Regions from separate parts of the Pseudomonas migulae genome, predicted to be linked through region 2. Evidence: predicted binding sites of a transcription regulator. Region 2 holds the regulator's gene; each other region holds the start of a gene.

Region 1 (7,463 bases), 3.3 Mb from region 2:
ACCTACCGCATGGCCTGGTACCGTGGTCTGAAAACCACTTACTACCTCCGTGCCCTGGCCGCGACCAGCACCGAGAAGTCGACCATCAACACCGGCAAGCTGAACGCTGTTTCCAGCGGTGGCAACCACGGTGAAGATTCGGTCCTGGCAGCGCCAGCCGGCCCTGCTCCAGTGCCGAAGGCTTGCGCCATCGACGAGCCGGATTGCGAAGCTTGCCAATAAGCCGAGCCGGTAGGCGCTGAAAGGCGCTTACCTGGATAACCCCCGATCGGTCCTCTGGATTGATCGGGGGTTTTCTTTTGCCTGGAGGAATGTGGTGACTGGTCTGACGCCTTCGCGGGCAAGCCTCGCTCCTACGGGATCGCGCTGTTCATCTGAACGACGCATATCCTGCAGGAGCGAGGCTTGCCCGCGAAAGGGCCGGCACAAACAACCCAAGCCCCAGAGAAAAATCCCGCCCATAAAAAAACCCCTCTTTCGAGGGGTTCTTTTTGCAGCAATCAACCAACCAGCATCAGGTCATCTGAATGATGGTCTGCATGATGGTGCTTTGAGTCGAGATGGTCTTGGCGTTCGCCTGGTAGTTGCTCTGCGCCTTGATCAGGTCGACCAGTTCGCTGGTCAGGTTGACGTTGGACTCTTCCAGGGAGTTGGAGTGGATCTCGCCCAAGGTGCCGGTGTTCGGCGCATCGTAGCCCGGGATACCCGACGCGAAGGTTTCTTTCCAGCTGGTGCCGCCCACTGGCTGCAGACCTTGCTCGTTGGTGAAGCTGGCGAGCGAGATCTGGCCGATGGCCTTGGTCTGGCTGTTGCTGAAGTTGGCCAGCATCACACCGCTGCTGTCGATGGTCAGGTTGGTGATCTGGCCGGTGGCGTAACCGTTCTGCGAAGGAATCGAACGCGCGGTGTCGGCGTTGTACTGCGAGGTTTTGGCCATGGAGATTGTAACGACACCCGAGGTAGCGCCGTTCGGTGTCCACACGCCATTCTTTACGGTACCGGGAATCCAGCCGGTGACCGTCAGGTCAGGGCTGACGATCGGCGTCGGAACGGCCGGTGTGGTGACCGAAACCAGATTGCCCGAGGTATCGAACACCATGGTCGAAGCGACCGGCAGGTTCAGCGGAACCGCGGTAGGACTAGGGTCGGTGCCATTCGGGTTGCGACCATCAATCAGGGTGTAGGTTTTCCAGGTGTTCGCGCCCGTCTTCACCATGAATTGATCCATGATGTGCTCGTTACCCTGAGTGTCATAGATCTTGGTACTGAACTGCTTGGTGAAGGAGGCTTCTTTGGTCGGGTCGAACGGGGTGGCAACCTGATCGATAACCGGTGCGGTGGAGTTCAGGTTGATCGTCGACGACACCGTGGAGGTGTTTTTTGGCGCCAGGTTCGACGTGTCGATGCGCAGGTCAGTCAACACGCCATTGATGATCTTGCCATTGGCATCCACGCCATACCCCTGCAGACGCGCAGAGCCATCGCTGTTGGTGACGTAACCGTCCTTGTCGACCTTGAACGTACCGGCACGGGTGTAGGACAGAGAACCGTTGTCGTTCAGCACGAAGAAGCCGGAACCGTTGATGCCCATGTCCAGCACGTTGCCGGTGTTGTTGACGTCACCCTGGGTGAACTGCTGCGAAACGTTGGCCAGGCGCACACCGTTACCGATGACTTTGCTGCCCGAACCCAGCTTGGTGGCCGAGTAAACGTCTTCGAATTCCGCACGGGACGATTTGAAACCGGTGGTCGCGACGTTGGCGATGTTGTTGCCGGTCACGTCCAGTTGTTTGTTGGCTGCATAGAGACCGCTAAGGCCGATATTGAAAGACATATTCCACTCCTTTGTGCCGGGTTAGTCGGCTCTTACATACCAATGGTTTGTACTTTGGACAGGGCAACGCTGCCCAGCCCGGCCAGATTGAGCATCAACTCACCGCCGGTCTGGCTGATGGTCACGCTGGTAACGGTGGCCGGCAGGTAGGTGACCAGCGAAGTCGCCTTGCTGTCGTAAGTCGCCGTGGCGCCGAAGGTGTACGTACCCGCCTTGGCCACTTCGCCGGCATCGTTCTTGCCGTCCCAGATGAAGCTGGCGTTGCCGGCTTTCTGGCTGCCCAGGTCGATGGTGCGGATCACCTTGCCATCGGCATCGGTGATCTTGACCTTGACCGGATCGGCCGCCGAAGGCACGGCGACTGTGCCGGTGAAGCTCTTGGAGGTGTCGACCACCGCCTTGTCGCCCGGCGCGATGACCGAACGGCCCACCAGCGACGACGCCTGCAACGCCTGGGACGAGCTCAAGCTGCCCGCCAGGTTGGTCGCCAGGCCGCCCACGGTGTCATTGAGCGTGGTAATGCCTTCCAGGCTGCTGAACTGCGCCAACTGGGCAACGAACTCGCCGTTGTCCTGCGGCTCCAGCGGGTTCTGGTTCTTCAGCTGTGTCACCAGCAGTTGCAGGAACGCGTCCTTGCCCAGGGCCTTCTTGCCGGTGGCACTGTTCGTCGCGGACGCCAGGCCATCGGGAGTGGTGTTGGTCTTGATCGAAGAGTTGGCCAGGATGTCTTTGAGGCTAAGGCCGCTGGTGGTATCGGTAACACTCATCTGAGTCGCCCCTTATCACTGACCGAGGGTCAGGACCTTCTGCATCATTGTTTTGGCGGTGTTCATCATTTCGGCGTTGGTCTGGAACGAACGGCTCGCGGAAATCATGTCAGCCATTTCTTCCACCACGTTGACGTTCGGGTAGTAGACGTAGCCCTTGGCATCGGCCGCCGGATGGTTCGGTTCGTAGCGCGCTTCAAGATTGCTCTGGTCTTCGACCACGCCCAGCACTTGTACGCCCTGGCCCGCGGCGTCCTGGCTCTGGAACAGCGAATCGCTGCCGCCGCTCTGGCCCCCCTGGAACATGGTGGCGAACACCGGGTGACGAGCGCGGTAGGTCTGGTCGATGCTCGACGAGACGGTTTCGGCGTTGGCGATGTTACTGGCGACGGTGTTGAGGCGAGTGGTCTGGGCACTCATGCCGCTACCGGCGATATTGAAAACACTGGCTAGAGACATGACTTACTCTCCACGCAGGGCGGATATCAGCCCTTTGAATTTGCTGTTGAGCAGGGTGAAGCTCGCCTGGAAGTTGACCGCGTTTTCCGCGTAGTTCGACTGTTCCAGCTGGGCGTCCACGGTGTTCTGGTCGATCGACGGTTGCATCGGCGTGCGATACATCAGCGACTCGTCGCCATTGCCCAGGCCTTGCGCTTCGATATGACGGTTGTTGGTCATGTTCAAGGCGAAAGTGCCGTTCTTGGTTTTCTCGCTTTGCTCGGCGAGCACTTTCGAGAAGTCCAGATCCCGAGCCTTGTAGTTCGGGGTGTCGGCGTTGGCGATGTTGTTGGCCAGGACTTCGGCACGCTGGGCGCGGAAGCCCAGGGCCTGTTCGTGGATACCGAGCGCTTTATCGAAGCTGATGCTCATGTCGGGAAACCTTCGGGTGACCTGATTTTTCGTACGATGAACATAGCAAGCAGCGTGCCAATTCAGAAAAGCCCGTAAACCGGGGCTTTGCGGGCAGGGGCAAGGCGGCAATGCCAGAAAAGCGGCAACGGGTTTCCGCCGTCTGCCGCTTTTCTGCCGCTTCACACGCTCCGGAGAACACCACCTGACCCTGTGGTGAGGGGATTTATCCCCGCTCGGCTGCGCAGCAGTCGTAACGGTTTAACTTAGAAATGCCGGGGCCGCTTCGCAGCCCAACGGGGATAAATCCCCTCGCCACAGAGCTCACTCCTACAGGGGATCGGTGGCGGGTTTGAGAAATCATCAGGCAAAAAAAACGGGAGCCCCTGAGGACTCCCGTTTTTTGATGCTGCCAACAAATCACTTCGCCTGGTAAATGATCCCCGGGCTGCACTGGACCATCTGGTAATGGTCCGGCAATCCGTTCAGCGCTTCGGACGCGCCAAGGAACAGATAACCGCCCGGCTTCAACGTGCTGTGGATGCGCAACAGGATGTCTTTCTTCACCTCGGCGGAGAAGTAGATCAGTACGTTGCGGCAGAACACGATGTCGAACTTGCCGAGGCTCGCGTAGCTGTCCAGCAGGTTGAACGAGCGAAACTCCACCCGGCTCTTGATCGGCGCCTTGATCGCCCAGCGCCCCGGCCCTTTCGGGTCGAAGTAACGCTGCAGGCGCTCGGGCGACAGACCGCGACCGATAGCCAGGCTGTCGTACTCGCCGGTCTTGCAGTTGGTCAGCATGGTGCCGGACAAATCAGTGGCGACGATCTGCACGCCCATCTTCAACTGGCCCATGTTGACCCGCTCGAACTCGTCGATGGACATCGACAGCGAATACGGTTCCTGCCCCGACGAGCACGCCGCCGACCAGATCCGCAGACGCTGGCCGGGAGCTGCCTTGATTGCTTCGGGCAGCACCTTGTTCTTCAAGACTTCAAACGGATAGGTGTCACGAAACCACAGGGTTTCGTTGGTCGTCATGGCATCCACCACCATCTCGCGCAAACCGCTGCGCGGCTGGGTCTGGATGCGCTGGACCAGCTCACCCAGGGACTTGATGCCTTGCTGCTCCATCAGTTTGTTGAGACGGCTCGAGACCAGGTACTGCTTGTTTTCACCGAGCAAAATGCCACAGGCTTTTTCCAGGAAGACCCGGAACTGTTCGAAATCCAAATTACCCGTAGACAATGATGCCGCCTCTTAAATCGTATTGACCGCCAGGGGCAGAAGGCCCCTAGCTGATATCTGCTGCTTTGATCCGGTCGACTACCCGGGATGCCAGGTCATCAGGACGGAATTTGGCCAGGAAGTCATCGGCACCGACTTTCTTGACCATCGCCTGATTGAACACACCCGACAACGAAGTATGCAGGATGATATGAAGCTTTTGCATGCGAGGGTCGTTGCGGATTTCGGCCGTCAGGGTGTACCCGTCCATTTCCGGCATCTCGATGTCGGAAATCATCATCAGGAACTCTTCTTCCGGCTTCTTGCCCTCGTCGACCAGCTTGCGCAGGTAATCCAGCGCTTGCCGTCCGTCGTTCAACGCCACCACTTCGACACCGACCGTCTGCAGGCAACGCGTGACTTGCTTGCGCGCCACCGACGAGTCATCGACCGTCAGTACCCGCAGCGACAGTGCCTTGTGCTGGGTCTCGACATCGACCACACCGACGGAAATCGCTTCCGGTGTCGGCGCCACTTCCGCCAGGACCTTCTCGACGTCGATGATTTCGACTAACTGATTGTCGACCCGAGTCACAGCCGTCAGGTAATGATCGCGTCCTGTGCCCTTGGGAGGCGGATGAATCTCTTCCCAGTTCATGTTGACGATGCGTTCGACCGAGCGCACCAGGAAACCCTGGGTCTTGGTGTTGTACTCCGTGATGATCACGAAGGGATTGCTTTGATCTTTAAGCGCTCCGGAACCGGTCGCCATTGCCAGATCAAGGATCGGAATGGTCGCCCCCCGGATATTTGCCACACCGCACACGACAGGATTGGACTTGGGCATCAGGGTCAGCTTGGGGCATTGCAGCACCTCGCGAACCTTGAAAACGTTGATCCCATACAGCTGCTGGCCGTCGAGACGGAACAGCAACAGCTCCAGACGATTCTGCCCTACCAGTTGCGTGCGCTGGTTTACCGAATCCATTACACCAGCCATGCCCAGACTCCTACACCAACGCTAAGTGTGTTGCGACGCACATTCATCACTAAACGGCACGGCGCTTGCTTTTTAACTCTTATGAACACAGAACCGACATTTTTCCGACACCTGACATCGCCTTTTCGCAGACTGCTCTGTGCAATGTCGGCTGTTTGCCTGTTCAACGCTGGCAGCCCTGCCCTTGCTGACGCGGTTACCTTGCCTGACATGCTTATCGGCGTCACCCAGGGCTTTCTTGAATTCACCGTAGAAGACTATCTGGCTACCAGTCAAACGGAAGGTCGCTACGAAATCCAGGTCAACCAGCTCGATCCGCGACTGCGCATGCCCATGTGCGACAAGGAATTGACAGCCAGTCTCGAGAGCCCGGCCAAGCCGCTGGGCCGGGTCACGGTCAAGGTTCGCTGCGAGGGAACCTCCCCCTGGACGGTGTTCGTACCCGCTCAAGTCCGCCTGTTTCGCGACGTCGTGACCACTGCTCGCCCGCTGCGCCGCGCCGACATTGTCGAGCCCGCTGACGTGCTGCTGCGCGAACGCGATGTCAGCCTGATCAACCAGGGTTACCTGACGACCCTCGACCAGGCGATCGGCCAACGACTTACCCGACCAATGGTCACGGATCAGGTGATTACCCTCGTCCACCTCGAACAGGCAGAAGTCATTCGCAAGGGCGATCAGGTGGTCATTACCGCCCGCAGTGGTACGCTCAGCGTGCGAATGCCCGGCGAAGCAATGTCCAACGGCGGCATGAGCGAACAGATTCGCGTGAAAAACCTCAACTCCAAGCGGGTCATCAAGGCGCAGGTCACCGCGCCGGGTCAGGTGGAAGTGTCTATGTAGGCACCCTTTCCTGAAGAAGTGGCGTTGCCCGAGGCTGTTCCCTAAACTGTGCCGCATGCAGGAGAAGTGCTGGCGCATGCAGGCTCATTGATAAATGGGTCTAAAGTTTTCACAGGGAGAGCCGAAAACATGGCAAGCGTCCAAATACTCAGAGGTTTTTTACCATGGTCATCGATTTCAGCCGTTTGAACAGTTCCTCGTCACTTACGGGCAGTACACGTACCAGCGTTGCCAAGGAAACCGCCGAAGCCGGCAAATCCGCGCCGCTGAATACCCCGGCCGAACAGGCCAGTACCGTCAAAAGCGGGGAATCGGTACACCTCAGCAATGAGGCTCAACAGTTGCAACAGGTCACTGACAAGCTGCGCGATCAGCCTGCCGTCGACAAAGCCCGCGTGGCCGAGTTGAAAGCAGCGATTGCCGATGGCAGCTACAAAGTCGACAGCAACCGTGTAGCCAGCAAACTGCTCAACTTCGAAGCCCAGCGCTAGGCTACGGCCCGCGCCAGGCTTTTGGACGCTTAAAACCCAAGGCCAGCCATGCACGACACTAATTTACTGCAACTGATCACCGACGACTTTGCTCCAGCGCAACATTTGCTGGAGTTACTGCAAACCGAGTCCCTCGCCTTGCACGGTCGTGACATGCCACTGCTCGAAGAAATTCTGGCGCAGAAACAGGCATTGATCATTCTGCTCGAACAGCATGGCCGCAAGCGCAGTGAAATCCTCGCCAGCCTCAATCTGCCGCTCAATCGCAACGGTCTGGAGCAACTGGCCAGCCATTCGAGCATCGGCGAAGAGTTGCTGGCGCAGAGCGATGTGCTGACCGACCTTCTGGCTCAATGCCAGGCGGCGAACGCCAATAATGGCCAGTCGATCCTGGTCCAGCAGGCCGCCACGGCCAACCAGCTGAAAATCCTCACCGGCGGCGAACCGCCAGC
Region 2 (7,463 bases):
GCTCCCCCAGAATCAAATACGCCGTGCGGCGTAACGCTTGAGCATGCTCGGAACATCGAGAATCAGCGCAATGCGGCCGTCACCGGTGATGGTGGCGCCGGACATGCCCGGGGTTCCCTGGAGCATTTTGCCCAATGGCTTGATGACCACTTCTTCCTGGCCGACCAGTTGATCGACGACGAAGCCGATCCGCTGAGTGCCCACCGAAAGGATCACCACATGGCCTTCACGCTGCTCTTCGTGAGCGGCGGAGCTGACCAGCCAGCGCTTGAGATAGAACAGTGGCAGCGCCTTGTCCCGCACGATCACCACTTCCTGGCCGTCCACCACGTTGGTGCGCGACAGGTCGAGGTGGAAGATCTCGTTGACGTTCACCAGCGGGAACGCAAACGCCTGGTTGCCGAGCATGACCATCAGCGTCGGCATGATCGCCAGGGTCAACGGGACCTTGATGACGATCTTCGAGCCCTTGCCCTTGGTCGAGTAGATGTTGATGGTGCCGTTGAGCTGGGCGATCTTGGTTTTCACCACGTCCATGCCCACGCCACGACCCGACACGTCGGAGATCTCGGTTTTGGTCGAGAAACCCGGTGCGAAGATCAGGTTGAAGCAGTCGGACTCGCTGAGACGGTCCGCCGCATCCTTGTCCATCAAACCTTTCTTCACCGCGATGCCGCGCAACACGTCGGCATCCATGCCCTTGCCGTCATCGGAGATGGACAGCAGGATGTGGTCGCCTTCCTGCTCAGCGGACAGGATCACTTTGCCGCTACGCGGTTTGCCCATCGCTTCACGATCGGCCGGCTCTTCAATGCCGTGGTCGACCGAGTTGCGCACCAAGTGGACCAGCGGGTCGGCCAGGGCCTCGACGAGGTTCTTGTCGAGGTCGGTTTCTTCGCCGACCAGCTCCAGGTTGATCTCTTTCTTGAGCTGGCGAGCCAGGTCGCGAACCAGACGCGGGAAGCGCCCGAAGACTTTCTTGATCGGCTGCATCCGGGTCTTCATGACCGCGGTTTGCAAGTCAGCGGTGACCACGTCGAGGTTCGACACGGCCTTGGACATGGCCTCATCGGCGCTGTTGGCACCCAGACGAACCAGACGGTTACGCACCAGTACCAGCTCGCCCACCATGTTCATGATTTCGTCGAGACGCGCGGTATCGACCCGCACGGTGGTCTCGGCTTCGCTGGCCGGTTTTTCCGCCGGTGGCGCAGCCGGTGCACGGGCAGGCGCCGGTGCAGCGGCGGCAGCAGGCTTCGGCGCTTCAGCTTTTGGCTCGGGCGCCTTGGCGACCGGTGCCGGGGCTTTGGCGACGGGCGCCGCTACCGCAGCAGCGGCAGAACCGGTGCCGACTTCGGTGAACTTGCCTTTGCCGTGCAATTCGTCGAGCAGCGATTCGAACTCGTGATCCGAGATCAGATCGCCGCCGGCCGCTTTAGCGGTAGGCGCAGCCGGGGCTGGTACGGCGGCAATCGCCGACTCCAGCGCGTCGACGGCAAAGTTGCCCTTGCCGTGCAACTGATCGAGCAGAGCTTCGAACTCGTCGTCGGTAATGTCGGAACTGTCGCCCGCCGCTTTTGGAGCAGCCGGTGCCGCGGGGGCAGCAGGTGCGGCTACCGCGTCGACCGCGAACTGGCCTTTGCCGTGCAATTGATCGAGCAACGACTCGAATTCTGCATCGGTGATTTCGTCGCCGGCCGCGGCATCGCCAGCGGGCAGCGGAGCAACGGCCGGCGCCTCGGCCTGGGCCTTGACGGCGTTCAGCGAGTCCAGCAGTTGTTCGAATTCGTTATCGGTGATGTCGCCTGATTCGGCTTCGGCAGCCGGTGCTTCCACCACTTCAGCCACAGGCGCGGCTTCATCGGCGGTTTGCGGCTCGGCCAGACGGGCCAGGGCCGCGAGCAATTCAGGCGTGGCAGGCGTGATCGGGCTGCGCTCGCGGACTTCGGTAAACATACTGTTCACCGCATCCAGCGCTTCGAGAACCACGTCCATCAATTCCGAGTCGACGCGACGTTCACCCTTGCGCAGGATGTCGAACACGTTCTCGGCGATGTGACAGCACTCCACCAACTCGTTGAGCTGGAGGAAGCCGGCGCCCCCTTTTACAGTGTGAAAACCGCGAAAAATTGCATTGAGCAAATCCGCATCATCCGGTCGGCTTTCAAGCTCGACCAGCTGTTCGGACAGTTGCTCTAGAATCTCGCCGGCCTCAACCAGGAAATCCTGAAGGATCTCTTCATCGGCGCCGAAGCTCATTAAGGGGGTGCTCCTAACAGGTCTAAAAACCTAAAAAACCTAAAATTCCAAAACTCTAAAATCCCAGGCTGGATAGCAAATCGTCCACATCGTCCTGACCGGACACAACGTCTTCTCTTTTATCGGCATGAATCTGCGGACCTTCACCCTGAGAGAGATGTTTTTGCGGATCTTTTTCAGCAAGCATCGCTTCACGGTCATGTTCGATGCCCGCAAAGCGGTCCACCTGACTGGCCATAAGCACGAGCTTGAGCAGGTTGCTTTCAACTTCGGTGACCAATTGGGTCACACGCTTGATCACTTGACCTGTGAGGTCCTGATAATCCTGAGCGAGCAGAATGTCGTTGAGGTTGCTCGACACCGCGCGGTTGTCCGTGCTGCTGCGTGCCAGGAAACCGTCGACACGCCGTGCCAGCTCGCGAAACTCTTCAGCCCCGACTTCGCGACGCATGAACCGCCCCCAGTCCGTGCTCAGCGCTTGGGCTTCATCGCTCAGGCTGTTGACCAGCGGCGTGGAGTTCTCGACCAGATCCATGGTGCGGTTGGCGGCAGCCTCGGTCAGTTTCACAACATAACCCAGGCGCTCGGTGGCATCCGTGATCTGCGACACTTCCTCGGCTTGCGGCATGTGCGGGTCAATCTGGAAATTGACGATCGCGCTGTGCAGCTCGCGGGTGAGCTTGCCCACTTCCTGATACAGGCCGCGGTCACGGGTCTGATTGAGCTCATGGATCAGTTGCACAGCGTCGCCGAACCTGCCTTTTTCAAGGCTTTCGACCAGTTCGACCGCGTGTTTTTTCAGGGTCGATTCAAAATCGCCCTGTGAAGATTCGTTGTGGTCCATAGCTCCCCCGTGGCGCAGTTTCTCAACCGATGCGTTCGAAAATCTTCTCGATTTTTTCTTTTAACGCCTGGGCCGTGAAGGGTTTGACCACATAGCCGTTAACACCGGCCTGGGCCGCTTCGATGATCTGCTCGCGCTTGGCTTCAGCGGTCACCATCAGCACCGGCAGGTGCTTGAGCTTTTCATCGGCGCGCACGTGGCGCAGCAGATCGATGCCGGTCATGCCAGGCATGTTCCAGTCCGTTACCAGAAAGTCGATGCTCCCGCTGTTGAGAACCGGAATGGCAGTAGTGCCATCGTCGGCCTCGACCGTGTTGGTGAACCCAAGGTCACGCAACAGGTTTTTTATGATCCGCCGCATCGTTGAGAAGTCATCAACGATGAGGATTTTCATGTTCTTGTCCAATTCGACCTCCAAGCAGTCTTAAACGCGCCCAGCACCTGGACGCGCCATTTCAATCAATCCGGCAAAGCACTCAATGACTGTCTGGAGCACAACAGATCGAGACCGGCGCAGTTCAACACCACACCAGCCACGTTCGCAGTGTCCCCACACTGCCTTCAGCGCGCTCGCCACTCCCCCAAACGCCCCCGCAAACGGGCCGCGCACTGGCTGTGTAACTGGCTGACCCGAGATTCGCTGACCCCCAGGACCTCACCGATTTCCTTGAGATTCAACTCTTCGTCGTAGTACAGCGCCAACACCAGTCGCTCACGCTCCGGCAAATTGGCAATCGCGTCCGCCAGCGCCGCCTGGAAGCGTTCATCTTCCAGATCGCGTGACGGCTCGAGATGAGCACTCGCGCCATCCTCGTGCAGCCCTTCGTGTTCGCCGTCCTGCAACAGATCGTCGAAACTGAATAACCGGCTGCCCAGGGTGTCGTTCAAAATCCCGTAGTAATCGTCGAGACTCAATTGGAGTTCGGCCGCAACTTCGTGATCTTTAGCGTCACGGCCGGTTTTAGCTTCAATCGAGCGAATTGCGTCGCTGACCATGCGGGTATTGCGGTGGACCGAACGTGGCGCCCAGTCCCCCTTGCGGACTTCATCGAGCATCGCGCCGCGGATTCGAATGCCCGCATACGTCTCGAAACTCGCGCCTTTGCTGGCGTCGTATTTGGTCGATACTTCAAGCAGGCCGATCATGCCGGCCTGGATCAGGTCTTCGACCTGGACACTGGCCGGCAGTCGCGCCAGCAAGTGGTAGGCAATGCGTTTGACCAGTGGCGCGTAACGCTCGATCAGCTCGTACTGCGCGTCACGTGCCGACTTCTTGTAAAGGTTGTAGCCGCTGGCTGTCATAGCACGGGTCCTGCGGTTTGTTGCACGAGGCGCTCGACGAAGAACTCCAGATGCCCACGCGGGTTGGCGGGCAACGGCCAGGTATCGACCTTTTGTGCGATGGCCTTGAAGGCCAGCGAGCACTTGGAACGCGGGAACGCTTCATAAACCGCGCGTTGCTTCTGGACAGCCTTGCGCACGCTTTCGTCGTACGGCACCGCACCGACGTATTGTAAGGCGACGTCGAGGAAGCGATCCGTGACCTTGGTCAACTTGGCGAACAGGTTGCGACCTTCCTGCGGGCTCTGGGCCATGTTGGCCAGGACGCGGAAACGGTTCATGCCGTAGTCGCGGTTCAGCAGCTTGATCAGTGCGTAGGCGTCGGTGATCGAGGTCGGCTCGTCGCAGACCACCAGCAAGACTTCCTGCGCGGCGCGAACGAAACTGACTACCGAGTCACCAATACCTGCAGCGGTGTCGATCACCAGGACGTCGAGGTTGTCGCCGATATCGCTGAATGCCTGGATCAGGCCGGCGTGTTGCGCCGGGCTCAGATGGACCATGCTCTGAGTACCGGACGCCGCCGGGACGATGCGGATGCCGCCGGGCCCCTGCAACAACACGTCGCGCAGCTCACAGCGGCCTTCGATCACGTCGGCCAGGGTGCGTTTGGGTGTCAGTCCCAGCAGGACGTCGACGTTCGCCAGCCCCAGATCGGCGTCCAGCAGCATGACGCGCCGGCCGAGCTCAGCTAGAGCCAGGGACAAGTTCACTGACACGTTAGTCTTCCCGACGCCACCTTTGCCGCCGGTCACCGCGATCACCTGTACGGGATGCATGCTGCCCATGTTATTTCTTTACCTTGTCTTGCATAGACGGAGGCCACATTACTGGCTGCGCGTTCACAAACGGAACAATGCATGGCAGACCATCGATGTAGGTACAAAAACTGTTCATTAATACCTCAGCCAACCTGCTTGGTCGGGCTGTGGTAAATATCAGCGAACATGTCAGCCATGGCTTCTTCGCTGGGTTCTTCCTGCATTTGCACACTCACGGCGCGGCTGACCAGCTGATGACGACGCGGCAGATGCAAATCATCCGGAATCCGCGGTCCATCGGTCAGGTAAGCCACCGGCAACTCGTGACTGATTGCCAGGCTCAACACCTCGCCCAGACTTGCCGTTTCATCCAGTTTAGTCAGGATGCAGCCAGCGAGCCCGCAACGCTTGTAACTGTGATAAGCGGCCGTTAGAACCTGTTTCTGGCTGGTGGTTGCCAGAACCAGATAATTTTTTGACTTGATGCCACGCCCGGCCAGGCTTTCGAGCTGCATGCGCAGTGCCGGATCGCTGGCCTGAAGGCCCGCGGTATCGATCAGCACCACACGCTTGCGCAGCAATGGATCCAGCGCCTGCACCAGCGACTGGCCCGGGTCGACGTGCGTTACCGACACGTTGAGGATCCGGCCCAGGGTTTTGAGTTGTTCCTGAGCGCCGATGCGGTAGCTGTCCATGCTCACCAGCGCGATGTTCTGTGCGCCGTACTTGAGCACGTAACGGGCCGCGAGCTTGGCCAGTGTGGTGGTCTTGCCCATGCCGGCAGGACCGACCATGGCAATCACGCCGCCCTCTTCCAGTGGCTCGATTTCCGGTGTGGCGATCATCCGCGCCAGGTGCGCCAGCAACATGCGCCAGGCCTGACGAGGTTCGTCAATCTCAGTGATCAGTTCCAGCAGATCGCGGGACAACGGACCGGACAAACCGATGCGCTGCAGGCGACGCCACAGGTTCGCCTGGGCCGGACGGCTGCCTTGCAGCTGATTCCAGGCCAGGGAGCCGAGTTGTACTTCCATCAGTTCGCGCAAGCTGTTGAGCTCGAAACGCATCGAGTCGAAAGCCCGCGGGTCGACACCGCCGGAAGCTGGCGCAGGAGCCGGCGCTGCACGACGGGGTTCGGTGTAAGTCGGTTCGATCAGCGGTTCGGCGGCGGTGAGTGGCAGGCCGGCGAACAACTGACGATTGGTGGACTTGTCGCTCTCGCCCTCGCTGCGCAGGCTCAGTTCGGCCTGGGCGGTCACGATCCGCGACTGGGTCTTGCGCAGCTCGTCCTCGAGTTCCATGTTCGGAACACGCGGGGCCAGCGCCGACAGTTTGTAATCGAGGGCAGCCGTCAGCTCGACACCACCGGCGATCCGGCGGTTGCCAATGATGGCGGCATCAGCGCCCAGCTCATCACGAACCAGTTTCATGGCCTGACGCATATCGGCGGCGAAAAAACGCTTAACTTGCATAAACCACTACCTCAGCCGTTGGGCCCTACTGTCGCAACGATGGTCACTTGCTTGTTGTCAGGAATTTCCTGGTAAGCCAACACATGCAAACCCGGGACTGCCAGTCGGCCAAATCGCGAGAGCATCGCGCGAACCGGACCGGCCACCAGCAGAATCACCGGTTGACCTTGCATCTCCTGACGCTGCGCCGCCTCGATCAACGAGCGTTGCAGTTTTTCAGCCATGCTTGGCTCCAGCAGAACGCCCTCTTCCGAGCCTTGTCCTGCCTTCTGAAGACTATTGAGCAATATTTGTTCCAACCTTGGCTCTAGCGTGATAACTGGTAGCTCCGACTCAGTCCCTACAATGCTTTGGACGATTGCGCGGGATACGCCAACGCGCACCGCGGCCACCAGCGCGGCAGTATCTTGACTCTTGCTGGCATTGTTCGCGATCGCCTCGGCGATGCTGCGAATGTCCCGTACGGGCACCTGTTCGGCCAGCAACGCCTGGAGCACCTTGAGCAGCTGCGACAACGACACCACGCCCGGCACCAGTTCTTCGGCCAGTTTCGGCGAGCTTTTGGCCAGCAATTGCATGAGCTGCTGCACTTCTTCGTGACCAATCAGCTCACTGGAGTGCTTGTACAAAATCTGGTTCAAATGGGTTGCCACTACTGTACTGGCATCGACCACGGTGTAACCGAGGGATTGCGCCTGTGCACGCTGACTGATTTCAATCCACACCGCCTCCAGCCCGAAAGCCGGATCTTTGGCGGTAATGCCATTCAGCGAACCGTAGACCTGA
Region 3 (7,463 bases), 2.0 Mb from region 2:
ATTGCCTTGCTCCATGGTGCTGATGGCGTTGCCGGTTTCCTGCTGAATGCTTTGAATCATTCCGGAAATCTCGTCGGTGGCCTGGCGAGTACGCGATGCCAGGTTGCGCACCTCGTCAGCCACCACCGCAAATCCACGACCCTGCTCACCGGCACGCGCCGCTTCGATGGCCGCGTTGAGCGCCAGCAAGTTGGTCTGTTCGGCAATCGAAGTGATCACCCCGACAATCCCGCCGATTTCCTGAGAGCGCTGACCCAAGGTGTTGATCACCGTGGCGGTGCTGTTCAGTGCGCCGGCAATTTGCTCCAGGGACGAGGATGCTTCGTCCATCGATGTACGACCGATCTGGGTTTGTTGTGCGTTTTCCTGCGCCAGACGTTGAGTGCTACCCATGTTGTCGGCAATGTTCAGCGAGGTGGCGCTGAATTCTTCCACGGCACCGGCCATGCTGGTGATTTCACCCGATTGCTGCTCCATGCCTTCATAGGCACCACCCGACAGGCCAGACAGCGCCTGAGCGCGGCTGTTGACCTCTTGCGAGGCCTTGCGGATGTGCTCGACCATCGTCGACAGCGCTTGGCTCATCTGGTTGAAGGCGCGGGCCAACTGACCGATTTCGTCGTTGCTCGACACGCTCAGGCGCACGCTCAGATCACCGGCGCCCAAGGCTTCGGCCTGCCGAACGAGGTCTCCCAGCGGTGCGAGCTTGCTGCGCAGCAACCAGACCGCGGAGCCCACGGCGATCAACATCGCCAGCAGGCTGCCAATCGCCAATTGGATGCCAACCGCCCAGGTGACCGCACGGATTTCACTTTTCGGCATGCTCGCCACGACCGACCACGGCCCGCCTTCAAATGGCACGGCAATGCTGTAGAAGTCTTCGGACTTGTCGCTCCAGAACTCACCTTTACCCGGCGTCTTGACCAGGCTGTTGATCGTCTTGACCGCTTGCTCCGGTGCTTGCACACCCGCGATTGGCACCAGCCATTTGTTCTGCTCATCGAGCAATGCCAAAGAACCGGTCTGCCCGATACGGAAGCGTGTGAGGTTGGCGAACTGTGCGTTCTGCGCGTCGGTGTAATCGAATCCTACATACAACACGGCAATGACCTTACCGCTGCCATCGCGCACGGGGGTGTACTGCGACATGTAGAAGCGCTCGAACAGCAAAGCCCGACCTACATAATTCTGCCCCGCCAGCAAACGTGCATAAGCCGGGTTCGCATGATCGAGCAAGGTGCCGATGGCGCGGCTGCCGTCCTGTTTAGTGACGTTCGTACTGACTCGAATGAACTCATCACCGCTGCGCACGAACACCGTCGCAACGCCCGCGGTCATTTGCTTGAACTCGTCCACTTCCTTGAAGTTGTTGTTCAGCACTTCACTGCCCAGGTGCAGGCCCGGGGTCTGCGCGCCCGCCACGGTCACCGGTTCGTCCGGATGCACGCTCAGACCTGCGCTGAAGCGCTTCTCGAACAGGCCGGCCAGGCGTTGGGTACTTTCACGCAACGTGCCGTGAAACGTAGTCAGCTGGTCGGCCAGCAAGCGGGCTTCGCTGGCCAGGTGCTCTTCGCGGGTGGCGAGGTTGGCCGTGTCCAGCGAACGCAGGGCGAAGACGGTGCTGCCGCTGATGACAATCGCCAGAATAACGGCGAGCGCAAGACCAAGCTGTGAGGCAATCCGGGCACGAGGTTGAGACATGACAGCTCCTGGCCAAGTGACCGGATCTTCATTGATCGGCTGCTCAGCAAATTTTCTAATAATGGGAATTGCGTCGAACCTGCACGAAGGTTCCATCTGCAGATTTTCGGCGGCAAACCTGAATACTTGAGTGATTAGCCGGGATATGGCTCAAAGCCTCTATCTGGACCGCTCTATCGATTCAGCTCAAGTGCACGACATCCGGCAATTTCATCGCCAGGGCTTCGCCTTGGAGGAAATCGCTGAGACGGCGCAAACGTTCACCTCCGGGGCGTGTTTTCGGCCAGACGAGGTAATAATTCTCACCACTGGCGACGGCAGTCGGCCACGGCAAGCTCAGACGTCCCTGCGCCACATCCTCGGCCACCATCAAAAGATCACCCATCGACACACCATAACCCCGGGCGGCAGCAATCATCCCCAGTTCAAGCGTATCGAACACCTGTCCGCCCTTGAGCGACACCTGATCCGTCAGCCCCATGCGCTCCAGCCAGTTGCGCCAGTCACGCCGGTCCGGTGTCGGGTGCAGCAGTTCGGCATTGGCCAAGCGTTCGACATCCCACGGTTGGTCCTTCAGAAGATTCGGTGCGCCTACTGGAATCAGCTCTTCGGGGAACAGGAAACTCGCCTCCCAGTCTGGCGGAAAATGCCCGTTGCTGAGGATCACGGCGCAGTCGAACGGCTCATGGTTGAAGTCCACCGAATCAACGTCCATCCAGGCGCTGGTCAGTTGCACCTCGTTGCCCGGCTGCAGATGGCGGAATCGGCTGAGCCGCGCCAGTAACCAGCGCATGGTCAGGGTGGACGGCGCTTTCATGCGCAGGATGTCATCTTCGGCGCGCAAGGTATTGCAGGCGCGTTCGAGTGCCGTGAAGCCTTCGCGGATGCCGGGCAGGATCAGCCGAGCCGACTCGGTCAGTTGCAGGTTGCGCCCGCTGCGGTGAAACAGCCGACAGGCGAAATGCTCTTCGAGCGTACGAATGTGTCGACTGACCGCACTCTGTGTAATCGACAGCTCTTCAGCCGCACGGGTAAACGAGCTATGTCGCGCCGCCGCTTCAAATGCGCGAAGGGCATACAAGGGAGGAAGACGACGGGACATTCGGAAAGCTCCTATAGCGCAATTTCGTCAACTTATCAGAAACTCCCCAAGATGAGTTTTAATCATGCCATCCATCCTTTTTATCCCTTTGTGCAAACCCTGCAGAGCGCCGAGAATCGACGCTTTCCTGTTCTCTTTGACCCTCGAGCGTGATGACCATGCAGCATCCAGCGCGTATTGAACTCTGGGCCATCCTGCGGCTGGCGGGGCCGTTGATTGCCTCGCAGTTGGCGCACATGTTGATGGTTCTCACCGACACCTTGATGATGGCGCGTCTGAGCCCCGAAGCACTGGCTGGCGGCGGACTCGGTGCGGCGACCTATTCGTTTGTGTCGATCTTTTGCATCGGCGTCATCGCGGCGGTCGGCACCCTGGTGGCGATCCGTCAGGGCGCGGGCGATATCGTCGGCGCCGCGCGACTGACCCAGGCCGGTTTGTGGCTGGCGTGGCTGATGGCCTTGGTCGCCGGTTTGCTGCTGTGGAATCTCAAGCCGGTGTTGCTGTTGTTCGGCCAGACCGAGACCAACGTCCAGGCGGCCGGGCAGTTCCTGTTGATCCTGCCATTCGCCCTGCCCGGCTACCTGAGCTTCATGGCCCTGCGCGGTTTCACCAGCGCCATCGGCCGGGCGACGCCGGTGATGGTCATTAGCCTCGGCGGTACGGTGGCCAACTTCGTGCTCAACTATGCGCTGATCACCGGGATGTTCGGCCTGCCGAAAATGGGTCTGGTGGGTATCGGTCTGGTCACGGCGATTGTCGCCAACCTGATGGCCGTGGCGTTGGCGCTGCACATTCGGCGGCATCCGGCGTACGACGCGTATCCGTTGTGCCAGGGTTTGTCGCGGCCTAACCGGCAGTATCTGAAAGAGTTGTGGCGTCTGGGCCTGCCGATTGGCGGCACCTACGCGGTTGAAGTCGGGCTGTTTGCCTTCGCGGCGCTGTGCATGGGCACCATGGGCAGTACGCAACTGGGCGCGCACCAGATCGCGCTGCAGATCGTCTCGGTGGCGTTCATGATTCCGGCGGGGCTTTCCTATGCGATCACCATGCGCATCGGCCAGCATTACGGCGCCGGGCAACTGTTGGACGCGCGACTGGCCGGACGGGTCGGGATCGCGTTCGGCGCGGCGGCGATGCTCGGCTTCGCGATGGTGTTCTGGCTGTTGCCGAATCAGTTGATAGGCCTGTTCCTGGACCACAACGACCCGGCCTTCCGCCCCGTCATCGAACTGGCTGTGAGCCTGCTGGCGGTGGCAGCGTGGTTCGAGCTGTTCGACGGCACGCAAACCATCGCCATGGGCTGCATACGCGGGCTCAAGGACGCCAAGACCACGTTCCTGGTCGGGCTGGGTTGCTATTGGCTGATTGGCGCGCCCGCCGCGTGGTGGATGGCCTTCCATTTGAACTGGGGGCCGACGGGCGTCTGGTGGGGATTGGCGCTGGGACTGGCGTGCGCGGCGGTGAGCCTGACGCTGGCGTTCGAGTGGAAGATGAAGCGGATGATTCGGCGGGAGCCGTCGTCACAACGTTTCGAGGCCATCCAGACCGAATGAAGACCTTGTGGGAGCGGGCTTGCTCGCGAATGCGGTGTGTCATTCAACTTTATTGTCGACTGACACGGCCTCTTCGCGAGCAAGCCCGATCCCACATTTGGTTTGTGTTTAGCTTACGACTTCCAGCGCCGGCTGCTGATTGCTGCCGAAGCTCAAGTAATCCACCAGCTCCGCCAACGGCAACGGCTTGCTGATCAGATACCCTTGCACCTGATCACAACCAAACCCACGCAACAGATCCAACTGCTCGGGCGTTTCCACGCCCTCGGCGACCACTTCAAGATTGAGGTTGTGCGCCAGATTGATCATCGCGTGAACCAGCTTGCGATTCTCTTCCCGCCCCTCCATCCCGCCCACGAAACTCTTGTCGACCTTCAGCAAGGCAATCGGCAGGCTGTTGAGGTGCACGAACGACGAGAAACCGGTGCCAAAGTCGTCGAGCGAGAAGCGCACGCCCAGACGCCCAAGGGCATCCATGGTCTGCTTCACCAGATCGCTGCGGCGCATGACGGCGGTTTCGGTCAGCTCGAATTCCAGCCATTGCGCCTCGACGCCACGTTCGGCAATCAGCCGACTCAGGGTCGAGAGCAACTGGCTGTCCTGAAACTGCCGGAACGACAGGTTGATCGCCATGTGCAACGCCGGTATACCCAGCTCGCGCAGCGCCTGCATGTCGCGCAACGCGCGCGAAATCACCCAGTAACCGAGCGGCACGATCAAACCGCTTTGCTCGGCCAGTGGCACGAACTCGCTCGGCGGCAGCAGGCCACGTTCAGCGTGACGCCAGCGCACCAGGGCTTCGAGACCGACAATCTGGCCGTCTTCCAGGTTCAGGCGTGGCTGGTAATGCAGTTCCAGCTCATCGCGACGCAACGCCCGGCGCAGCTCGCTTTCGAGGTCGGCCATGCTGCGGGCATTGCGGTTGATGCGTTCGTTGAAGATGTGAAAGGTGCAGCCTTGAGTGCTCTTGGCCTGCTGCATGGCGATGTGCGCGTGCCACATCAGCGGGTCGGCACCCGCCTGGGCGCGGGCATGGGCGATGCCCAGGCTGGAACCGATCAACAGGCTTTCGCCATCGACCCAATAGGGTTCGGCCAACGCCTCGGTGATGCGCTCGGCCATCCACTCGGCGCGTTGCGGCGCACGGCGGGTGTCGATCAGCAGGGCGAACTCATCGCTGCCCAGCCGCGCCAATTGATCGCCTGCCTCGAGCTGGCTTTTCAGCCGTGCGACCACTTGCAGAATCAACCGGTCGCCGGCCTGGTGGCCGAGGGCGTCGTTGGCGTGGCGGAAGTTGTCGAGGTCGAGGTGACCTAAGGCCAGGCCGCGGCCCTCGTTTTCCGCCAGTCGCGCGGCCAGCAGGGTCTGGAAACCCTGGCGGTTGGCGATACCGGTCAGCGGGTCTTGTTCGGCCAGCCGTTGCAGGGTGTTTTCCAGCACGCCGCGCTCACGCACATGGCGCAGGCAACGGCGCAGCATGCCGGGGTCGAGATGATCGCGCACCAACCAGTCGCTCACGCCATCGGGCGGCAACAGCGGCTCGTGCTCGAGCAGCAACACCGTCGGCAAATTGCAACGGCCCGGCGCCGGCTGAAGGGCCGGGATCGTCAACAACACCGCGCTGCGGTTGTCATCGAACAGAGTGCTGACCGATTCCCAGCTTGGAGCGCTGATGAGCACGGCCGAGCTCCCCATCGGAGCCAGACACTCGCGCAACAACGCTGCCCACGCTGGCTCTTCGGCCAGTAGCAGCAAACGCAAGGGTTCGACAGGCGTAGACAAGCTAGCTCCCTAGACTCTGCAATGATGTAGGCGGCGGGCATTATGCCGTGCCGATAACCAATGACCAAATGACATCAGTTATCAAACGAGGCCTTTGTATCCGGAATTACGAACATTAGACGCAAATTCACCGCGTATCCTGCGTGAAAGTAACAAAACCGGCAAATATAGATAGCGTGTTGCGTCACAAGTCGGAGAGAGCAGCACAATTCGCTGAGCCTGTTAAAATGCCGGCCCATTTCGTGACTGACTCCTGAATTTACGTATGTCCCGACTCAATCCCCGGCAGCAAGAAGCCGTGAGCTACGTCGGCGGCCCTCTTTTGGTGCTCGCCGGCGCAGGCTCCGGCAAGACCAGCGTGATCACGCGCAAGATCGCGCACCTGATCCAGAACTGCGGCATCCGTGCCCAGTACATCGTCGCCATGACCTTTACCAACAAGGCCGCGCGCGAGATGAAGGAACGGGTCGGCACCCTGCTCAAGGGCGGCGAAGGCCGTGGCCTGACAGTGTGCACCTTCCACAACCTGGGCCTGAACATCATCCGCAAGGAACACGTGCGGCTGGGCTACAAACCGGGCTTCTCGATTTTCGACGAGACCGATGTCAAAGCCCTGATGACCGACATCATGCAGAAGGAATACTCGGGCGACGATGGCGTCGACGAGATCAAGAACATGATCGGCTCATGGAAAAACGACCTGATCCTGCCGGCCGAAGCCCTGGAAAACGCACGCAACCCCAAGGAACAGACCGCCGCCATCGTCTACACCCACTATCAGCGCACGCTCAAGGCGTTCAACGCGGTGGACTTCGACGACCTGATCCTGCTGCCGGTGAAGCTGTTCCAGGAACACGCCGACATCCTCGAAAAGTGGCAGAACAAAGTCCGCTACCTGCTGGTGGACGAATACCAGGACACTAACGCCAGCCAGTATTTGCTGGTGAAGTTGCTGATCGGCACGCGCAACCAGTTCACCGTGGTCGGCGACGATGACCAGTCGATCTACGCCTGGCGCGGCGCCCGTCCGGAAAACCTGATGCTGCTCAAGGACGATTACCCGTCCCTGAAAGTGGTCATGCTCGAGCAAAACTATCGCTCCACCAGCCGCATCCTGCGTTGCGCCAACGTGCTGATCTCGAACAACCCGCATGAATTCGAAAAGCAACTGTGGAGCGAGATGGGCCACGGCGACGAGATCCGCGTGATCCGCTGCCGCAACGAAGACGCCGAAGCCGAGCGCGTGGCGGTGGAACTGCTGACCCTGCACTTGCGCACGGACCGGCCCTACAGCGATTTCGCCATCCTGTACCGCGGCAACTACC
Region 4 (7,463 bases), 4.8 Mb from region 2:
AAAGGCGAAATGCTTGACCGTGTAGGGATATTCGAAGCCTTGCAGCCCCGCTCCGTATTCCGGGCCTTCGGCCGCGACGACGGGCAGAGCGGCGGTCAGCAGCAGGCTGGGCAGCCAACGGGAGAGGGCGAGGGACATGGGTAAACTCCACAGGAAATCGGCCGATGCTGGATCGGCATGATTAGGGTGACATTAAGCACAGGCAATCGCGGCGACTGATCGTTCAACTCATCCAGCCCATTGTGGCCAGGGTCAGTGCGCCATAACGCGCGCCTTTGGCCAGCGTCACGATCAACAGGAAGCGGCCCAGCGGTTCGCGCATGACGCCGGCCACCAGGGTCAGCGGATCGCCGATGACGGGCACCCAGCTCAGCAGCAGTGACCAATGGCCGTAGCGCTGATAATGAACCCGGGCCTTTTCCAGATGCTGCGGGCTGACCGGAAACCAGCGTCGATCACGGAAACGCTCGATTCCGCGCCCCAGCCACCAGTTCAGCAGCGAACCGAGGACATTGCCCAGGGTCGCGACCGCGAGCAGCGACCACAGCCAATACTGCTCGCTGAGCAGCAGCCCCACCAACACGGCTTCGGACTGCAACGGCAACAGGGTCGCCGCACCGAACGCGGCGAAGAACAGCCCGATGTACGCACCGAACATCAATGGGCAGCGTAGTCCGCCACCACCACATCAGTGCCGTCCTTTTTCAGGCCGATCACTTGATAGCCATCGCTCATGCCGTCCATTTCCATGCCCGGCGAACCCATCGGCATGCCGGGGGCCGCCACACCCAACAGGTCATTGCGCTTGCTCAGGGCCAGCACCTGATCGGCCGGGACATGGCCTTCGACGAATTTGCCGTTGATCAAGCCGGTGTGGCAGGACGCCAGGCGCGGTGGTACGCCGTGCTGCTGCTTGAATTCGCTCATGTTGGCTTCGACGTGGTCTTCGACCTTGAAGCCGTTGGCCTCCAGGTGGCTGATCCATTTTTTGCAGCAGCCACAGTTGGCGTCGCGGTGGACTTCGATCGGGATCAGGTCGGCGGCCTGGGCCAGGGAAGAAATGAACAGGGCGCTCAAGGCGACCAGACGCAGGTGGGTTCGCATGGAGAATATCTCGACTCGGATGGCGTCAAAAAAAGAGCCATTTTGACTGCTTTAGCCATCAGCGAGGCAAGAGATTGTTTCGAAGTAATGCTGAAGTAAGCACAGAACCTGTGGGAGCGGGCTTGCCCGCGATGAGGTCAGCAAAGCCAACAATGATATCGACTGTTAAACCGTCATCGCGGGCAAGCCCGCTCCCACAGGGTTCTGCATTGGCAGCGAGATCAGCGGACTTTGAACCGGCCCATGATCGCACTGACGCGTGAATTGGCCTCCAGCAACTGCCGGGTATTCAGCTCACTGGCCTGACCGCTTTTCACCAATTCATCCACCATGTGGCGGATTTGCACCATGCTGCGGTTGATCTCTTCGGTCACTGCGCTTTGCTGCTCGGCGGCGGTGGCGATCTGGGTGCTGAGGCTGTTGATGTGGCTGACGGAACCGGCCATTTCATCCAGGCCGGTGTTGACCCGTGCCGTCGCATCGGCCGCCGATTGGCAACTGGCCTGGGTATTTTCCATGGCACTGACCGAAGAACTCACGCCTTGGGTCAGGCGTGTGAGCATCTCGTTGATTTCCGAGGTGCTGGCCTGGGTGCGGGCGGCGAGGGCGCGGACTTCATCGGCCACCACCGCAAAACCGCGTCCCTGCTCACCGGCGCGGGCCGCTTCAATCGCTGCGTTGAGCGCCAGCAGGTTGGTTTGCCCGGCGATGGCGCCGATCACCCCGAGAATCTCGGTGATGCGTTGGGCGTCCTGTTGCATGCTTTCGACTTTGTGAGTGGCGCTGGCCACTTCGTCGATCAGCGCGATCACACTGCTGGAGGCTTCGCCGACGACCACCCGCGAACGGTCGGCGTTTTCGTTGGCGCGCTGGGTGAACGCCGCGGTTTCAGCCGCATTCTGCGCAACGCTTTCGGCGGTCGAACTCATTTCGGTGATGGCGGTGACGGTCTGGTCGGTTTCCGAAGCGTGACGCACCAGAATCTGGCTGGTGTGCGCGGAGGTGCGTTGCAGGTTATCGAGGCTGGACGCCATGGCGCCGGTGGCCTGGGTGACTTCGCCGATCATGTTTTGCAGGTACGCGATGAAGGCGTTGACCGAGTGGCCGATGGCGCCCAGTTCGTCTTCGGCGCGGATGGTGATGCGTTTGGTCAGGTCGGCGTCACCGGCCGACAGCGCGTCGATATTGGCCTTCAGCGCTTTCATGCGCTGGATCAACTGGCGGATCGCGTAGATTTGCAGCAACACCAGCAGGATCACCATCGGGATCTGCAGCAGGCTCAGTGTGCTGAGTACGTCGTCGCGCTGGGCGGTGATCAGCTTGGTCGGCAGTGCGGTGGCCAGGAACCAGGGCGTGCCTTCGATTGGGCGCATGAAAAAGGTGCTGGCTTCGCCGTTGTTGTCGAATTCGACGCGCTGCGACCGATCACGGTTTTGCAGGCCCGCCTTCACTTGACCGGCGAACGGCGAGTTGCCGGCCAGTTCACTGATGTTCTTCAACACGATCGGCCCACTGATGCGCGAGCTGTTGCTGATGATCTTGCCGTCGGCCTCGACGATCAGCATTTCGGCGCCGAGGTCTTTTTCCTTGCGCGCCACCAGGTCATTGAAGAAGCCCAGGGTCACGTCGATGGTCGACACGCCGTACGCCGCGCCGTTTTTCTGGATGGCCATGGCGCAGTTGGTGCGCGGCTCGGCGCTGGCGTCATCTTTGTAGGCCGCCGCCCAGGCGCATTGTCCGCGCGGGGTTTGCATGCCGCCCTTGTACCAGGTCTGGTCGTAATAGTTGGGCGCGGCGTCGCTGTTCCAAAAGGTGTTGACCGCCAGTTTGCCCGAGGCGTCGCGGTGCCAGAAGGTGCTGAATTTGTTGCGCCCGGCTTCACGCTGGCCGGGCAGGGGCCAGATGCCGCCGCCGAAGACTTTCAGCTCCCCGTACTGATCGACCAGACCCGGTAGAACGGTGTCGATGGCGGCGCTGTCGAGCAGTGGAATGGTCTGGGTGATGCTGCGCTGTTGTGCCTGAACCTTGTTCAGTTCGCCCTGGATTTGCTCGGCGACTTCAGCGATGCGATTGAGCGCCACTTGTTCTTCGGTGTGGCGCAGTTTCGGCGCGACCAATTGGCTGATGCCAACCACGGTGAGAATCGACAGCAGCAGAATGAACAGGACCAGAAACAGTGTGTAGCGAGCCTGAATGGTGCGGAATGCGGGCATGGAGCCGGTCCTTTTTAGCAGCGTTCTTATTGGGAAGTTTCGGCGCTTCAAAGGGCTATCGGCCTGCCTATGTCGAGCTTTAGGTACGATCGTGCAAGATGGGGGCGAGGTGACGGGCGGTGGAGGTCGCTGGCCCGTTCAGGCAATCGAACGGGCCAGGCGCAGATCAACGATCCAGCAACTTCATGACTTCTTCCGGGTAACGCAAACCGGCGGTGGCATCCGCCGGGAAGATGGCTTCCAGCGCGTGCAACTCTTCGCGACTGAGTTGTACCTCCAGCGCCGCCACGTTCTCTTCCAGGTACTTACGCTGTTTGGTCCCGGGGATCGGGATCAGGTAATCCCCCTGAGCCAGCACCCACGCCAATGCGAGTTGACCCGCCGTCACGCCTTTTTCAGCCGCCAGGTCCTGAACCTGCTGCACCAGCAATAGATTTTTCGCGAAATTGTCGCCCTGGAATCGTGGGCTGAAACGACGGTAGTCGTCGGCCGCGAAATCATCCGCGCTTTTCAGTGCGCCAGTCAGAAAACCGCGGCCCAACGGGCTGTACGGGACAAAGGCAATGCCCAGCCGCTGACACGTGGCCAGACAGCCGTTTTCTTCCTGGTCACGGCTCCACAACGAGTACTCGCTTTGCAGCGCGCTGATTGGATGGACCTTGTGCGCCCGTTCCAGTGTCGCCGCCGAGGCCTCGCTCAATCCCAGGTAACGCACCTTGCCGGCCTTTACCAGTTCGGCCATGGCGCCGATGGTTTCCTCGATGGCCACTTGCGGGTCGATACGGTGCTGGTAATACAAGTCCAGGGTCTCGACACCGAGGCGCTTGAGGGTGCCCTCGATTGAGTCGCGAATGTAGTCCGGACGGCCGTTGACCCCGCGTGCGGTCGGATTCGCCGGGTCGCGCACGATGCCGAACTTGCTGGCCAGAAACACCTGATCGCGCTTGCCGACGATGGCTTTGCCGATCAGCTCTTCATTGGTATGCGGGCCGTACATGTCGGCGGTGTCGAGCAGATTGATGCCCAGTTCCAGCGCCCGGTGCAGGGTGGCCGTGGCTTCGCGGGTGTCGACGCCCGTCGTGTAGAAATCGGTCATGCCCATGCAGCCCAGACCGATTGCACTGACCTGTGGACCGTTCTTGCCCAGTTGACGTGTTTGCATGAAATCAGCTCCCTTTGAATGTGAAGCCCATTGTCGGTCTCGACAGAAATGAGATAAACCGGCTAAAACTGCTATCACTATTCATGATTTCTAAATAATCGACCGGTGCAAAAAACCATGGACCGTTTCAACGCCATGCGCGTGTTCACCCGAATCGTTGAACTGGGCGGCTTTGCCAAAGCGGCAGACAGCCTGCAAATTCCCCGTGCCTCGGTGACCATTCTGATCAAGCAGCTGGAAAGCCATCTGGGGGTGCAACTGCTGCAGCGCACCACGCGACAGATCAGCCTGACCCTCGACGGCGCCGCCTATTACCCTCGTTGCGTGCGGTTGCTGGCGGACCTGGAGGAAACCGAAGCGGTGTTCTCCGCCGCGCGACACAACCCCAAAGGTCTGTTGCGCGTGGACATGCCCGGTGGCATCGGGCGATTGGTGGTGATCCCGGCATTGCCGCAATTCACCGCGCGCTATCCCTTGATCGAACTGGAAATCGGTTTGAATGACCGGCCTGTCGACCTGATTCGCGAAGGTGTCGATTGCGTGTTGCGCGGTGGTGCGTCTCTCGATGATTCACTGGTGGCGCGGCCGCTGGTCATGCTTGATCAGGTCACCTGCGCCAGCCCCGACTACTTGCAGCGTCATGGCGCGCCACACGGTCTGGCCGATCTGGCGGGGCATCACATGGTCGAGTACGTCGCCAGCAACGGCAAACGCTATGGGCTGGAATTTGTCGTCGATGGCCAGCTGCAACCGGTCAATCTGCCCAGGCATGTCTCGGTCAACAGTGCCGATGGCTATCTGGCGGCGTGCGAGGCCGGGTATGGGTTGGTGCAGGCGCCGTACTATCACGTGGCCCGGCGTATCAAGGAGGGTGGTTTGATCGAGGTGCTGAGGGAGGTGCCGCCACCGGGGATGCCGTTGACGGCGCTTTATCCTCCTCACCGTCAGTTATCGCGGCGGGTGCGTGTGTTCGTTGACTGGATGATCGAGCTTTGCGCGCAGCCGGGAAACAACTTCTACCGGGATCCGGTTGCGCGCTGAAAAGCGCTAGCGATGCTGGTAATAACCGGGCCCGCTACGGCCGTCATAATGGTGGCCGCCGTGCCAACCGCCGTGGGGGAAAATAATGCAGCCGCTCAGGGAAAGCAGGGCAAGCAGGGGAATCAGCAGTGTGATTCGACGGAACATTTCAAAATCCTCATGGTTATCGCCGCTATGAAGCCAAAAGGCTTCATCGGCTGTAACATGAGACCCCGTTTGCAGCGCCGCATCCCCGAAAAACGGTAGGGGTTTGGCATGCATCCGGATACAAACCGGATACATTTTCCAGGTGCACGCTCAGGCTTACGCTCAAGCTTTTTGTTTAAGGAAAAGGGCAATGACCCAGTCGCAACGTTTGAAATACTCGATTCTGATCTCCCTGGTGGTGCTGGGGATCATGTTTGGCCTTTCGTATTTGCAGAATGCCGGGGTCATCAGCGAGAAGCTGTTTCAGTACATCGCCATTGGCGTGGCGGTGATCGTGGTGGTGATCAATGGCGTGATGCGCCGCAAGGTCAAACCCTGAACGACGCCAGCCGAGACGATTACTCGCCGTGCAGAACGGCGGCAGCCTGCGGATGCAGGCTGTAGCTCTTGTCCGCGTTCAGCGTAATCACGCCTTCGCTGCACAAGCGCTTCAACACTTCGCGCACACTGAGAAATGACAGGGGGATACCCAGGTCCAGCAGGTGGCTGTGCAGACCGCGCACCCCAAGACTGCGGTCGCTGTCAGCGGCGGTCAGCAAGGCGTCGATGACTTTCAGGCGGATCAGGCTGGTCCGCAGGCCAAAGCTCTTGAGCAGTGCCCGGATCCGTTCGTTGCCTTGGCGTTCGGGACGCGGGTTGAACAGGCCCGAGCCCATGGAAGTGCCCATTGGTGCAGTGCTACCGTCCGTTGGCAGTTGCGAGTTGTACATGCAAAAACTCCTTTTCAGAGCCTGAACCGGAAAATGTGTTGGGTGCTCTTACTCAATAAGACGTACGAGCTACTCAAATCATGAAGGCTCAGATGTAGAAATTTTGTCGCCATCGCGTTAGAACCGTGTAAACCCTCAGCAAATCCGCTGTCCAACGCTCTAAATTTTTCTCCCGAATTTCGTTCCCTTGTAGGAGCGTGCGGGCGGCGATCCGACTTGCCCGCGAAGACGGTGTGTCTGTCAGCACTTATGTTGGCCGGTACTCCGTCTTCGCGGGCAAGTCGGATCGCCGCCGCACGCTCCTACAAAGGGCGATTTGCGTGTTTATTCGATCAGGAGCGAGCGTGATTATTACCAGGCAATTAACCCGATTGAGCCTTGCCGGTGTATTGGTGGGCTTGAGTCTTGCGGCAACCGCGCGCAGCCAGCCGGACCAGGCGACGGCCGATATCCGCCGGACCAGCTTCGGCGTGCCGCACATTCGCGCTGAAAACGAGCGTGGTCTCGGTTATGGCATCGGCTACGCCTACGCTCAGGACAATCTGTGCCTGCTGGCCAATGAGATCACCACGGTGAACGGCGAACGCTCACGGTATTTCGGCCCGGAGCAGTTCACGGTCGAAGAGCGCGAAAACCAGGTCAGCGACGTCTTTTTCAACTGGCTGAATACACCGCAGGCCGTCTCCGCGTTCTGGCAGGCGCAAACGCCGGAAGTCCGCGACCTCATGGAAGGGTATGTGGCGGGCTACAACCGCTCGCTGGCGGAACGTCGCGCGCAAGGTTTGCCGCAGCAATGCCAGGGCGAGTGGGTGCGGGACATTACCGCACTGGACCTGGTCAAGCTGACCCGGCGCCTGCTGGTCGAAGGGGGCGTCGGGCAGTTTGCCGAAGCGCTGGCCGGCGCCACGCCTCCCAACACCGTCGCTCGAAACGCGAACGCGTCCGCGTCGTTCGAGGTCGCCGATGTGCGCCGGCAGCGCTTCGCCCTCGATCGCGGCAGCAACGCCGTCGCGGTGGGCAGCGAGC

Evidence for each region. The regulator FliA, encoded in region 2, starts transcription of late flagellar genes. The targets are predictions, from matches to a motif close to CTAAAGTTTNNNNNNNNNNNGCCGNTAA.
Region 1: the regulator FliA is predicted to act here: its motif matches at 6,621-6,648, upstream of flgM (flagellar biosynthesis anti-sigma factor FlgM).
Region 3: the regulator FliA is predicted to act here: its motif matches at 1,805-1,832, upstream of J2Y86_RS17010 (methyl-accepting chemotaxis protein).
Region 4: the regulator FliA is predicted to act here: its motif matches at 3,373-3,400, upstream of J2Y86_RS04075 (methyl-accepting chemotaxis protein).

What each region holds. Positions count from the first base shown of each region.
Region 1 covers NZ_JALJWR010000001.1:2,337,733-2,345,195, forward strand. Annotated here, with positions in the region: gene J2Y86_RS10715 (ribonucleoside-diphosphate reductase subunit alpha) at 1-222, shown strand, start outside; gene flgE (flagellar hook protein FlgE) at 515-1,834, opposite strand; gene flgD (flagellar hook assembly protein FlgD) at 1,867-2,601, opposite strand; gene flgC (flagellar basal body rod protein FlgC) at 2,617-3,060, opposite strand; gene flgB (flagellar basal body rod protein FlgB) at 3,064-3,471, opposite strand; gene cheR (protein-glutamate O-methyltransferase CheR) at 3,871-4,698, opposite strand; gene J2Y86_RS10745 (chemotaxis protein CheV) at 4,745-5,677, opposite strand; gene flgA (flagellar basal body P-ring formation chaperone FlgA) at 5,759-6,520, shown strand; gene flgM (flagellar biosynthesis anti-sigma factor FlgM) at 6,685-7,011, shown strand; gene J2Y86_RS10760 (flagella synthesis protein FlgN) at 7,060-7,463, shown strand, end outside.
Region 2 covers NZ_JALJWR010000001.1:5,675,219-5,682,681, reverse strand. Annotated here, with positions in the region: gene J2Y86_RS26050 (chemotaxis protein CheA) at 13-2,259, opposite strand; gene J2Y86_RS26045 (protein phosphatase CheZ) at 2,315-3,103, opposite strand; gene J2Y86_RS26040 (chemotaxis response regulator CheY) at 3,126-3,497, opposite strand; gene fliA (RNA polymerase sigma factor FliA) at 3,665-4,405, opposite strand; gene fleN (flagellar synthesis regulator FleN) at 4,402-5,232, opposite strand; gene flhF (flagellar biosynthesis protein FlhF) at 5,349-6,677, opposite strand; gene flhA (flagellar biosynthesis protein FlhA) at 6,689-7,463, opposite strand, start outside.
Region 3 covers NZ_JALJWR010000001.1:3,700,943-3,708,405, forward strand. Annotated here, with positions in the region: gene J2Y86_RS17010 (methyl-accepting chemotaxis protein) at 1-1,701, opposite strand, end outside; gene J2Y86_RS17015 (LysR substrate-binding domain-containing protein) at 1,883-2,803, opposite strand; gene J2Y86_RS17020 (NorM family multidrug efflux MATE transporter) at 2,962-4,356, shown strand; gene J2Y86_RS17025 (putative bifunctional diguanylate cyclase/phosphodiesterase) at 4,465-6,138, opposite strand; gene rep (DNA helicase Rep) at 6,404-7,463, shown strand, end outside.
Region 4 covers NZ_JALJWR010000001.1:906,052-913,514, reverse strand. Annotated here, with positions in the region: gene J2Y86_RS04090 (alpha/beta fold hydrolase) at 1-138, opposite strand, end outside; gene J2Y86_RS04085 (YqaA family protein) at 224-658, opposite strand; gene J2Y86_RS04080 (DUF411 domain-containing protein) at 658-1,104, opposite strand; gene J2Y86_RS04075 (methyl-accepting chemotaxis protein) at 1,326-3,317, opposite strand; gene J2Y86_RS04070 (aldo/keto reductase) at 3,484-4,479, opposite strand; gene J2Y86_RS04065 (LysR family transcriptional regulator) at 4,597-5,520, shown strand; gene J2Y86_RS04060 (hypothetical protein) at 5,527-5,667, opposite strand; gene J2Y86_RS04055 (hypothetical protein) at 5,858-6,046, shown strand; gene J2Y86_RS04050 (fe2+ zn2+ uptake regulation protein) at 6,066-6,437, opposite strand; gene pvdQ (bifunctional acylase PvdQ) at 6,782-7,463, shown strand, end outside.